4 regions of the Bacillus sp. ISL-75 genome follow, and region 1 is predicted to be linked to each of the others. Evidence: riboswitches for the same ligand, from Rfam matches in the RefSeq annotation. Region 1 holds a riboswitch; each other region holds the start of a gene.
The links. A riboswitch is a leader RNA that binds a small molecule or an ion and turns the genes downstream of it on or off. The one in region 1 is predicted to bind cobalamin.
Positions count from the first base shown of each region.

Region 2: linked by a shared signal. The riboswitch ahead of J7E63_RS15975 ((2Fe-2S) ferredoxin domain-containing protein) and the one ahead of J7E63_RS13880 (ribonucleoside-diphosphate reductase subunit alpha) in region 1 are both predicted to bind cobalamin.
Region 3: linked by a shared signal. The riboswitch ahead of J7E63_RS12620 (ABC transporter substrate-binding protein) and the one ahead of J7E63_RS13880 (ribonucleoside-diphosphate reductase subunit alpha) in region 1 are both predicted to bind cobalamin.
Region 4: linked by a shared signal. The riboswitch ahead of metE (5-methyltetrahydropteroyltriglutamate--homocysteine S-methyltransferase) and the one ahead of J7E63_RS13880 (ribonucleoside-diphosphate reductase subunit alpha) in region 1 are both predicted to bind cobalamin.

Region 1 is NZ_JAGGQX010000030.1:35,026-37,228, forward strand. It holds gene J7E63_RS13875 (bifunctional metallophosphatase/5'-nucleotidase) at 1-389, shown strand, start outside; cobalamin riboswitch at 538-739, shown strand; gene J7E63_RS13880 (ribonucleoside-diphosphate reductase subunit alpha) at 885-2,203, shown strand, end outside.
Region 2 is NZ_JAGGQX010000037.1:34,983-37,185, reverse strand. It holds partial or broken gene J7E63_RS15980 (MATE family efflux transporter) at 1-406, shown strand, start outside; cobalamin riboswitch at 603-792, shown strand; cobalamin riboswitch at 970-1,146, shown strand; gene J7E63_RS15975 ((2Fe-2S) ferredoxin domain-containing protein) at 1,274-1,657, shown strand; gene cobJ (precorrin-3B C(17)-methyltransferase) at 1,711-2,203, shown strand, end outside.
Region 3 is NZ_JAGGQX010000027.1:51,391-53,593, forward strand. It holds gene J7E63_RS12620 (ABC transporter substrate-binding protein) at 1-928, opposite strand, end outside; cobalamin riboswitch at 1,123-1,315, opposite strand; gene ribH (6,7-dimethyl-8-ribityllumazine synthase) at 1,375-1,845, opposite strand; partial or broken gene ribB (3,4-dihydroxy-2-butanone-4-phosphate synthase) at 1,871-2,203, opposite strand, start outside.
Region 4 is NZ_JAGGQX010000020.1:61,357-63,559, forward strand. It holds gene J7E63_RS09565 (VOC family protein) at 340-735, shown strand; cobalamin riboswitch at 855-1,035, shown strand; gene metE (5-methyltetrahydropteroyltriglutamate--homocysteine S-methyltransferase) at 1,213-2,203, shown strand, end outside.

The DNA.
Region 1 (2,203 bases):
ACACGGTACAGCCCTTTAATAATGACCTTGTCAAAATGTCGATGACGGGACAGCAGATCCGAGAATTGCTCAACCAGCAGTGGGGGGCAACAAAAACGAACATGTTGCAGATTTCTGGCTTAAGCTATACTTGGGATCCAAATAAACCAGAAGGGCAAAGGGTAGTGAGCATCAAGCTTCCAGATGGCACGGAAATGGATCCTAATAAATCCTATTCTGTGACAGCGAATATTTTTCTTTCTGGAGGCGGAGATGGATTTACTGTATTTATCCAAGCTGAAAACAAAGAAGTCGGTCCCGTTGACCTTGATGCATTAGTTAACTTCAGTAAAGCCCAGCCAAAACCGTTCACTTATGGCATTCAAAATAGAATACAAAAGGTTCAGTGACATCCTTGGTGTTTTAAAAAAAGGTTCAGGCCAGATAGGTTTCATTTTTATTTAATAATAGACTTGAATTATTTTGGTGACTATACTATTATTTAAATTAATTGATTCACTATATATTGTTTCAATAAATAATAATCAAACTATATATTGTGTTAGCCTTAAGAGACGATGCCATTGTGGCTTAATAGGGAATCTGGTGTAAATCCAGAACTGCCCCCGCAACTGTAAATGCTGACGAAATGAGCAAACCACTGTATAAGAAATGTCTAATCTATTAGGTACTTATATGGGAAGGGTTCAAAGTAGGAAGAAGCATGAGTCAGGAGACCTGTCTTTCTTAAGATGTTTCAACTTCTTCGGGGATTGAGAAGATGAACGGTGGCGACAGGAGGCATTGGATTTTTTTATTCCTTTTGTAGTGTATCGTTTCATCCGCTCAATTACCGTTGAGCGGATTTTTTTATTATAGGGGGAAATGTATTGATAACTAAGGAGATTCAAACAGAATTTAATTACGTATTAGAATCTATTAATCAAGTTTCAGAAAAATATCAGATAGATACTACGGAGCTTAAAGAGCAAATTAGTAAACTGGATGAAACAGAGGGGGAAGCTAATCACCAAGCTTTATTATATGCTGTGAATCAAATTGCAATAGACCAACCAAATTGGACATTTATCGCTGCCCGTTTATATCTGAATGAATTATATAGAAAGTCAGCAAAAAATCGAGGCTATAATCGTTCTTTAAAATATGGAGATTTTTATAGGTTAATAAAAGAATTGACTGATACCGGGATATATTCTCATAATTTACTTAGCTTATATAGCAAAGATGAAATCGAGCAACTAGCAAAAGAGATAAATCCAGATAAAGATTTATTATTTAATTACATAGGGTTATTTTTACTAGCGGATCGCTATCTGGCTCAAGATCATAATAGAAATGTATATGAACTCCCGCAGGAGCGGTTCATGATTATTGCCATGACGATTATGAAGGATGAAAAGGAGTCCATCCGCTTACAACTTGTAAAGGAAGCGTATTGGGCACTTAGTAATTTATATATGACGGTTGCTACCCCCACTTTAGCGAATGCAGGCAAAAGCTTTGGGCAGCTTTCCTCCTGCTTTATTGATACAGTAGATGATTCCCTTGATAGCATCTATTTAAATAATTGGGATATTGCTCGGCTAAGCAAGGATGGCGGAGGTATAGGGATTTATTATGGTAAAGTTCGTGCCCTTGGTTCCGATATAAAGAAATTCAAAGGAAACTCTTCCGGAATTGTACCATGGATTAAATTGTTAAATAATACAGCTGTCAGTGTTGATCAGTTAGGTCAACGTCAAGGTGCCATTGCGGTTTACCTAGATTTGTTTCATAAAGATATCATGAACGGTTTTCTCGATTTAAAAACCAATAATGGGGATGAACGCCGTAAGGCCCATGACATTTTCACGGGTGTCACCATACCAGACCTGTTTATGCAAAAATTAGAAGAGAAAGATGAGGATGGAAGAAGTATTGGGCAGTGGCATACATTTTGTCCCCATCAAGTAAAACAATTTATGGGCTGGAAGGATGAAAAAGGGAACCTGCTAGGACTTGAGGATTTTTATGATGAAACGGATGTTAAATTCTTTACAGAGAAATATGAAGAGGCCGCAGGTAACCCGCTTCTTCCTCGTAAAACCTACCGTGCCATGGATATTATGACACGAATCATGGTTGCTCAATTAGAAACAGGAACACCATACATGTTCTATCGTGATGAAGTAAACAGGCAAAATCCGAATAAGCATGTATTGGG
Region 2 (2,203 bases), on a different contig from region 1:
GGATTTATATAAAAAAACACTTAGTTTATCAAAGCAATGGTCGGTGATTACGGCTTTTGTGATAGCTTGTATATATGGATTATTTCAAGAAAAAATTATTGGGCTTTTTACCAATCTACCAAGTGTAATCGAACTTTCAACTACATATGGAACATGGCTTATCCTTTACCCCTTTGCCGCGTGTTTTGGCCTTGTCATTTATGGTGTCTTCACAGGTGCAACTGAAATTGCTCCTGTTCGAAACTCTATGATTTACGCAATGATCTTATATATCCTTATACAATTTACGGCAACACCTATCTGGCATAATCATGGCCTATGGCTGGCTTTCATTCTATACACTTTTGGGCGTTCTGGATTCTTGGTCATGTATACTCCTAGATTAAATAAAAGATTATTATTATAAACAAAGGAATCTAAAAATTACAGCTACTTCTAAAATGAATCATTTGTCATGTAACAAGGAGGAATAAAAAATAGCTAGGCATACAAATGAAATATCTATAGAGGAAGGATCAATTCTAACACCAATTAAAAAAGCACTTGAAATATTCTATTTGTTAGACTAGTATAATTAATATCTCTTAAAATTACATATGAATTTGTTAACAATTAGTTAAGATGCCTTAGGGCTTAATAGGGAATCTGGTGAAAGGCCAGAACTGTCCCCGCAACTGTAAGTGTGGACGAAATAGACAAACCACCGGAGCGTTTATTTTATTGACGATTCGGGAAGGGTCTAAAGTAGGAAGAAACACAAGTCAGGAGACCTGTCTTAACTTTTAATGTTTCGATTTCTTCGGGGGTTGAGAAGATGGAACGTTTGGACAAAAAGGATTATTTATTAACTTTCTTTGTTCTGACGTTTTATCCGTTCAACTAATGTTGAACGGATTTTTTCGTTTGGATGATTCTAAATCATTTTTAATTCGCATAGTTTAGCTTTAGAAGGAACAAGCCTTTTTAACAATTGAATAGATTAGGATAGGTGCACGAATATGTGCTTAATAGGGAAGTACGGTTTAAATCCGTCACGGTACCCGCCACTGTATGGGGAGTTCATTGCAGATGTCACTGAAGGAATTCGGGAAGACGCAATGAATGATGAACCTAAGTCAGGAGACCTGCCTTTACCTAATAACTTCCATCAACCTACGGGAACATAGGTAGAAGTGCTGAACATACATCGCTATTTTTTTGTGTGTATATATTCTGCACCCCTATGTCCATAGGGGTGCTTTTTTTACGTAAAAAACGAAAAGGAGAGTGTGACATGACTACTTGGAATTTACAAGGGACGAAACACCATGTTTTCATTTGCAACGGCAGCAGCTGTATGAGAAAGGGTGGGGAGGAAGCGACACAAGCGATTCGGAATGAAATCACCAATTTAAACTTAGATTCACTCGTACATACAACAAGAACGAGATGCAATGGGAGATGTAAGGACGCTCCCGTTGCTATTGTTTATCCAGATGGGACCTGGTATAAAAACGTGACGTCAGAAGTGGGAACTACGATTGTAAGGCGTCATCTGGCGGAAGGTCATTGCCTTCAGGAGCATGCGATCTATCAATATTCCGAAGAAGGATTCATACAGACAGAAGGGTCGGAATGTATCGCAGGAGTACAAAAAGCGGTTAAAGAAAAGATTTAACAGCGGATAGTAGCTGGATTCTAGTTTGAAATTTTGGAAGGTGGCGTAATAGTGTGAAAGGCAAATTATTGGTTATTGGTTTTGGCCCTGGTGATGAAAAACATATCACCGGACGGGCAAAAGAAGCCATCCAAGAAAGTGATATCATCATCGGCTACAAAACCTACGTTGATTTAATCAAGGGATTAATAGGTGGAAAGCAAATCATCAGCACAGGAATGACAGAAGAAGTGAGCCGGGCCCAGGAGGCAGTGAAACAGGCAGAACTCGGTAACACGGTAGCCGTCATTTCGAGCGGTGATGCCGGTGTATATGGAATGGCAGGACTGGTTTACGAAGTGCTAATCGAAAAAGGCTGGAAAAAAGACTCAGGGGTAGAAGTGGAGGTGGTCCCTGGTATTTCTGCCATTAACTCCTGTGCTGCTTTATTAGGCGCGCCGGTTATGCATGATGCCTGTACGATCAGCTTAAGTGACCATTTGACACCTTGGAGCATAATCGAGAAACGAATCGAAGCGGCCGCTCAAGCTGATTTTGTGATTGCCT
Region 3 (2,203 bases), on a different contig from region 1:
CTTCTACTCCTTCAACGATCCGAGGGCCTGAGCGAGTCACGCGATCAGAATCCACATCGACTACATGCTTATTTTTTACAGCGTTGACCGTTTCCCAGCCCTTTCTGCTTAAAACTTGTTCTGCCGGATTTTTAACATAGTACCCGTATGTTGTGACGATAACATCAGGATTCCGTTTAATCATCGCTTCTTGATCAATTTTAATCCAGCCTTCTTGATCATTTGCAAGGTTTTCAGCATTAATCGAACTTAGCATTTGATCCATAAAGGTATTCTTTCCAGGTGTATAAATTTCTGGAGCCGGTGAAACCTCAACTAATACCTTTTTCTTTTCTTTTATTTCCCCAGCCTTTGCTTTAATTTCAGCCAATTTATCCTTCATCCCTGTAATCATTTCATCGGCTTTCGCTGTTTCACCGGTAGCTTTCCCAATCATATCAATGGAATCATAAACTTGGTCAAAATTTTGCGCATCATTAACAACCAAAACGGTAATTCCGGCATCTTTAAGCTGCTGAAGCCCTGCTTCAGAATTATGAGCAGACGATGCATGTGCTAGCACTAAATCTGGTTTTAAGGAAATGATTTTTTCTAAGTTTATTTCCTGTCCGCCGATTTTTTCTTTTTTCGTCGCGGCTTCCGGATAATTATCGAAATCAGACACGCCCACCACTTCTTTGTCAAGTCCTAATGCAAATGCAATTTCTGTATTACTTGGAATTAATGAAACGATCTTTTCAGGTTTCTTTTCGATAATAACTTTAGTTTTGGTAGCATCTGTAAGTGTAACTGGATAGGTTATTTCCGCTGTTTTCTTCTCAACGCTGGATTTATTCTCTTCCTTAACTTGGTCTTTCTTTTCAGCACAACCTGCTAAAACTCCTACTGTTAATAATACTACTAACAGCAATGAATACAATTTCTTCATTTTTCTCCCTACTTTCAGTGTAATAAATATTATGTAACAAAAAATAAATCTTCTTGTGCAAAAACAAAATGGCTTGGATAAAAACAAAAAACATCTCCACTAAGTAATGGAGATGTTGGTATGATTAGATTCAGGTTACTAGCAATAAGTAAAGGGAGTCTAGCCTTCAACACCGTCCCATCCTCGTAGGTTTATTGGCGCACAAGTATTAGGCAGGTTTCCTGGCTCATGATCATCGCTTCCTATGCCTTCCCATCGTAGTCGACAGTGGCACCATATAGGTTGCTCTCATTTACAGTGGCGGGACCGCGTTGGCTTATACCAAACTTCCCTTTTAAGCTGAAAATCTCTCGAAAAGATTTTAGCACCTAATTTTTAAAAATATTTTTTGTTAAATTCATTATAGAAAAGTTGACATGAATTGTACATGTTTTTTTGCTATAATTTTATAGTTCAATCGTTCTGCACAAATTGGCCATTTCAATTGCAGCCGAAGCGGCATCCCATCCCTTATTACCCGCCTTAGTCCCAGCACGCTCAATTGCCTGTTCAATAGAATCCGTGGTTAACACACCAAAAATAACCGGAATACCACTACTTAAATTAATTGCGGAAACCCCTTTTGCCACTTCATTACAAACAAAGTCAAAATGAGGAGTAGAGCCGCGAATGACTGTGCCAAGCGTGATAACTGCATCATATTTTTTACTATTAGCCATTTTTTGGGCGATTAATGAAATCTCAAATGCACCTGGTACCCAGGCAATATCTACGTCTGTCTCACTGACGCCATGTCTTTTAAGTGCATCCTGTGCACCGCCTAATAGTTTACTTGTAATGAATTCATTAAAACGTCCAACCACGATTCCAACTTTTAATCCTGAGCCAACTAAATTTCCTTCAAAAATATTACCCATGAGTATGCCTCCTAAATTTGTTTTAAACTTCCCGCTTAACTAAATTTTCCTTGTTGTTTCGGTATTCTACTAAATCTTTAATCGTTATCATTTTAATGTTTAGCTTATCAGCAATTTTGCGCAGCTGTGGGACACGTGCCATCGTGCCATCGTCATTCATGATTTCACAAATGACACCAGCAGGCTTGGCACCGCATAAAATTGCAAGGTCTACAGCTGCTTCTGTATGCCCTGTTCTGCTCAAGACTCCGCCTTTTTTAGCAATTAATGGAAACATATGCCCTGGTCTTAAAAAATCAGATGCTTTTGATTCCGGGTCAACCATACTCAACACCGTTGCTGAACGTTCAAATGCAGA
Region 4 (2,203 bases), on a different contig from region 1:
TTAACAAACCTGTATGCTGATTAACGGAATTAGGATATGAATAGAAAGCAAATGAATTGTGTGCAATTCCGGAAGTTTATTACCAAAATCCTCTCTCAATAAATGGCCAGAATATCAAACAGGAACTAATAAGTAAAATTATTTCATTTTTATAAAAATTGAATATATTTCAACAATTATCCTATAATAAAGAGGAAATATATTAAGCTTTGGCTCAAATTGAAAAGATGGCTTCACCCTTAGTTTTGCTAACATAAGATGAAGCATCTTAACTTCAAGATATACATAAGTACTAACTTGCTAGAATGGAATATAATTACTTTTAATTAGGAGGCAATCATGGGAAGATTAGTTCATTTCGAAATTCATGTCAATGACATGGAACGGGCAAAGAAGTTTTATGGAGAGGTATTCGGATGGTCATTTCAAGATTGGAGTGAGTATGCAGGAATGCCATACTTTGGAGCAGTGACTGGCGATGAGAATGAACCTGGGATCAATGGTGCTTTGATGCAGCGGCAAAGTGCTCCACCGGAAGCAAACCAAGCTTTGAATGCATTTGCTTGTACAATGGGAGTGGAAAATTACGATGTAACGGAAGCTAAAATTATTGAGAATGGCGGCAAGGTCGCAATGGCCAAATATGCCCTGCCTGGAATGGCGTGGCAAGGATACTATATTGATACCGAAGGCAATATATTCGGAATTCATCAACCCGATGCGAATGCAAAATAGAACCCATGATATGTGATATCAGAGAATCCTAAGGTGAGCGAGAGAACTCTCATCATGCTGAATACTTTTCAGAAAATTATGTACTTCATATTATTAATATGCTATAGTTAGTGAAAATTACATATCGTGTAAGAATTGGTGCCAAGCTAAGGCTTGGCTTAATAGGGAAGAACGGTGTAATTCCGTCGCTGTCCCGCAACTGTAAATCGGAGTGAATCACAAATACCACTGTCAAATGATGGGAAGGTGTGAGGAGCCATGATGATAAGCCAGGAGACCTGCCAATTTCCAGTACACACCAAATACCTACGTGGAAATAGGTGGTGACATTCATTTGTACGACAAACGAGTTATGAGTAGCTATGTTTATGCATGTTTTTTAAGCAAACTTTAACTTGATTGTAAAGCCATTTCCATTTTGTGGAGATGGCTTTTTCGTATTTGGGAATTTGTAATCTAAAAAAGGAGAAATGATAAATGAATTTAGTAAGTACTGCTATTGGTTACCCGTACATTGGTGATAATCGGGAGTGGAAACGTTGTTTAGAATCTTTTTGGAAGGGTGCGATATCAGAGGAGCAATTTATTTTCGAGATGAAAGCGACTCGCTTGAATAATTTGAAGCGCCAGCAATCATTAGGCTTAGAGTTACTAACAGTTGGGGACTTTACCCTTTATGACCGTATGCTTGACCATGCGGCAATGTTCGGATTGATTCCAAATCGTTATAAGTGGACAGGTAGTGAAGTCGATCTAACCACTTATTACGAAATGGCCCGTGGGGCAAGCCATGTTGTGGCTTGTGAGATGACAAAGTGGTTTAACACCAACTATCACTACATCGTACCTGAGTATGAAGGTAAGTCATTACAATTAACCAAAAACTACATTTTAGATTATTTTGTAGAAGCCAAAGAGGAATTAGGACTTATTACAAAGCCTACAATAATCGGTCCTTTTACTTTTGTTAGTTTAGCGAAAGGATACGATGCCAAAACCAAAGCACTGTTTATTTTGAAACTTTTACCGCTATATGCACAAGTATTCCAACAGCTTGTAGAGGCTGGGGCACAGTGGATTCAAGTGGAAGAACCAGCACTAACCCTTTCACTAACAGCAGATGATGTAAAACTAGTGCAAGAAATTTACAAGCAATTAGCAGAAGAAGTACCGGCTGCACAAATCATGTTGCAAACCTATTTTGAAGGACTATCAGCGTATGAAGAGCTGTCTCAATTACCTGTTGCAGGGATTGGTCTTGATTTCATACATGGTGTCGAAGAGAATATGGCTTCACTTCGAAAACTCGGCTTCCCACAAGACAAAGTATTAGGAATTGGTATAGTAAATGGACGGGATATTTGGCGGGCAAATTTGGCTGAAAAAGCATTCAATACAAAAGCTGTTTTATTATTAAGCGGTGTAAAAGAAGCTTGGATTCAGTCTTCATGTAGTTTACAGCATGTAC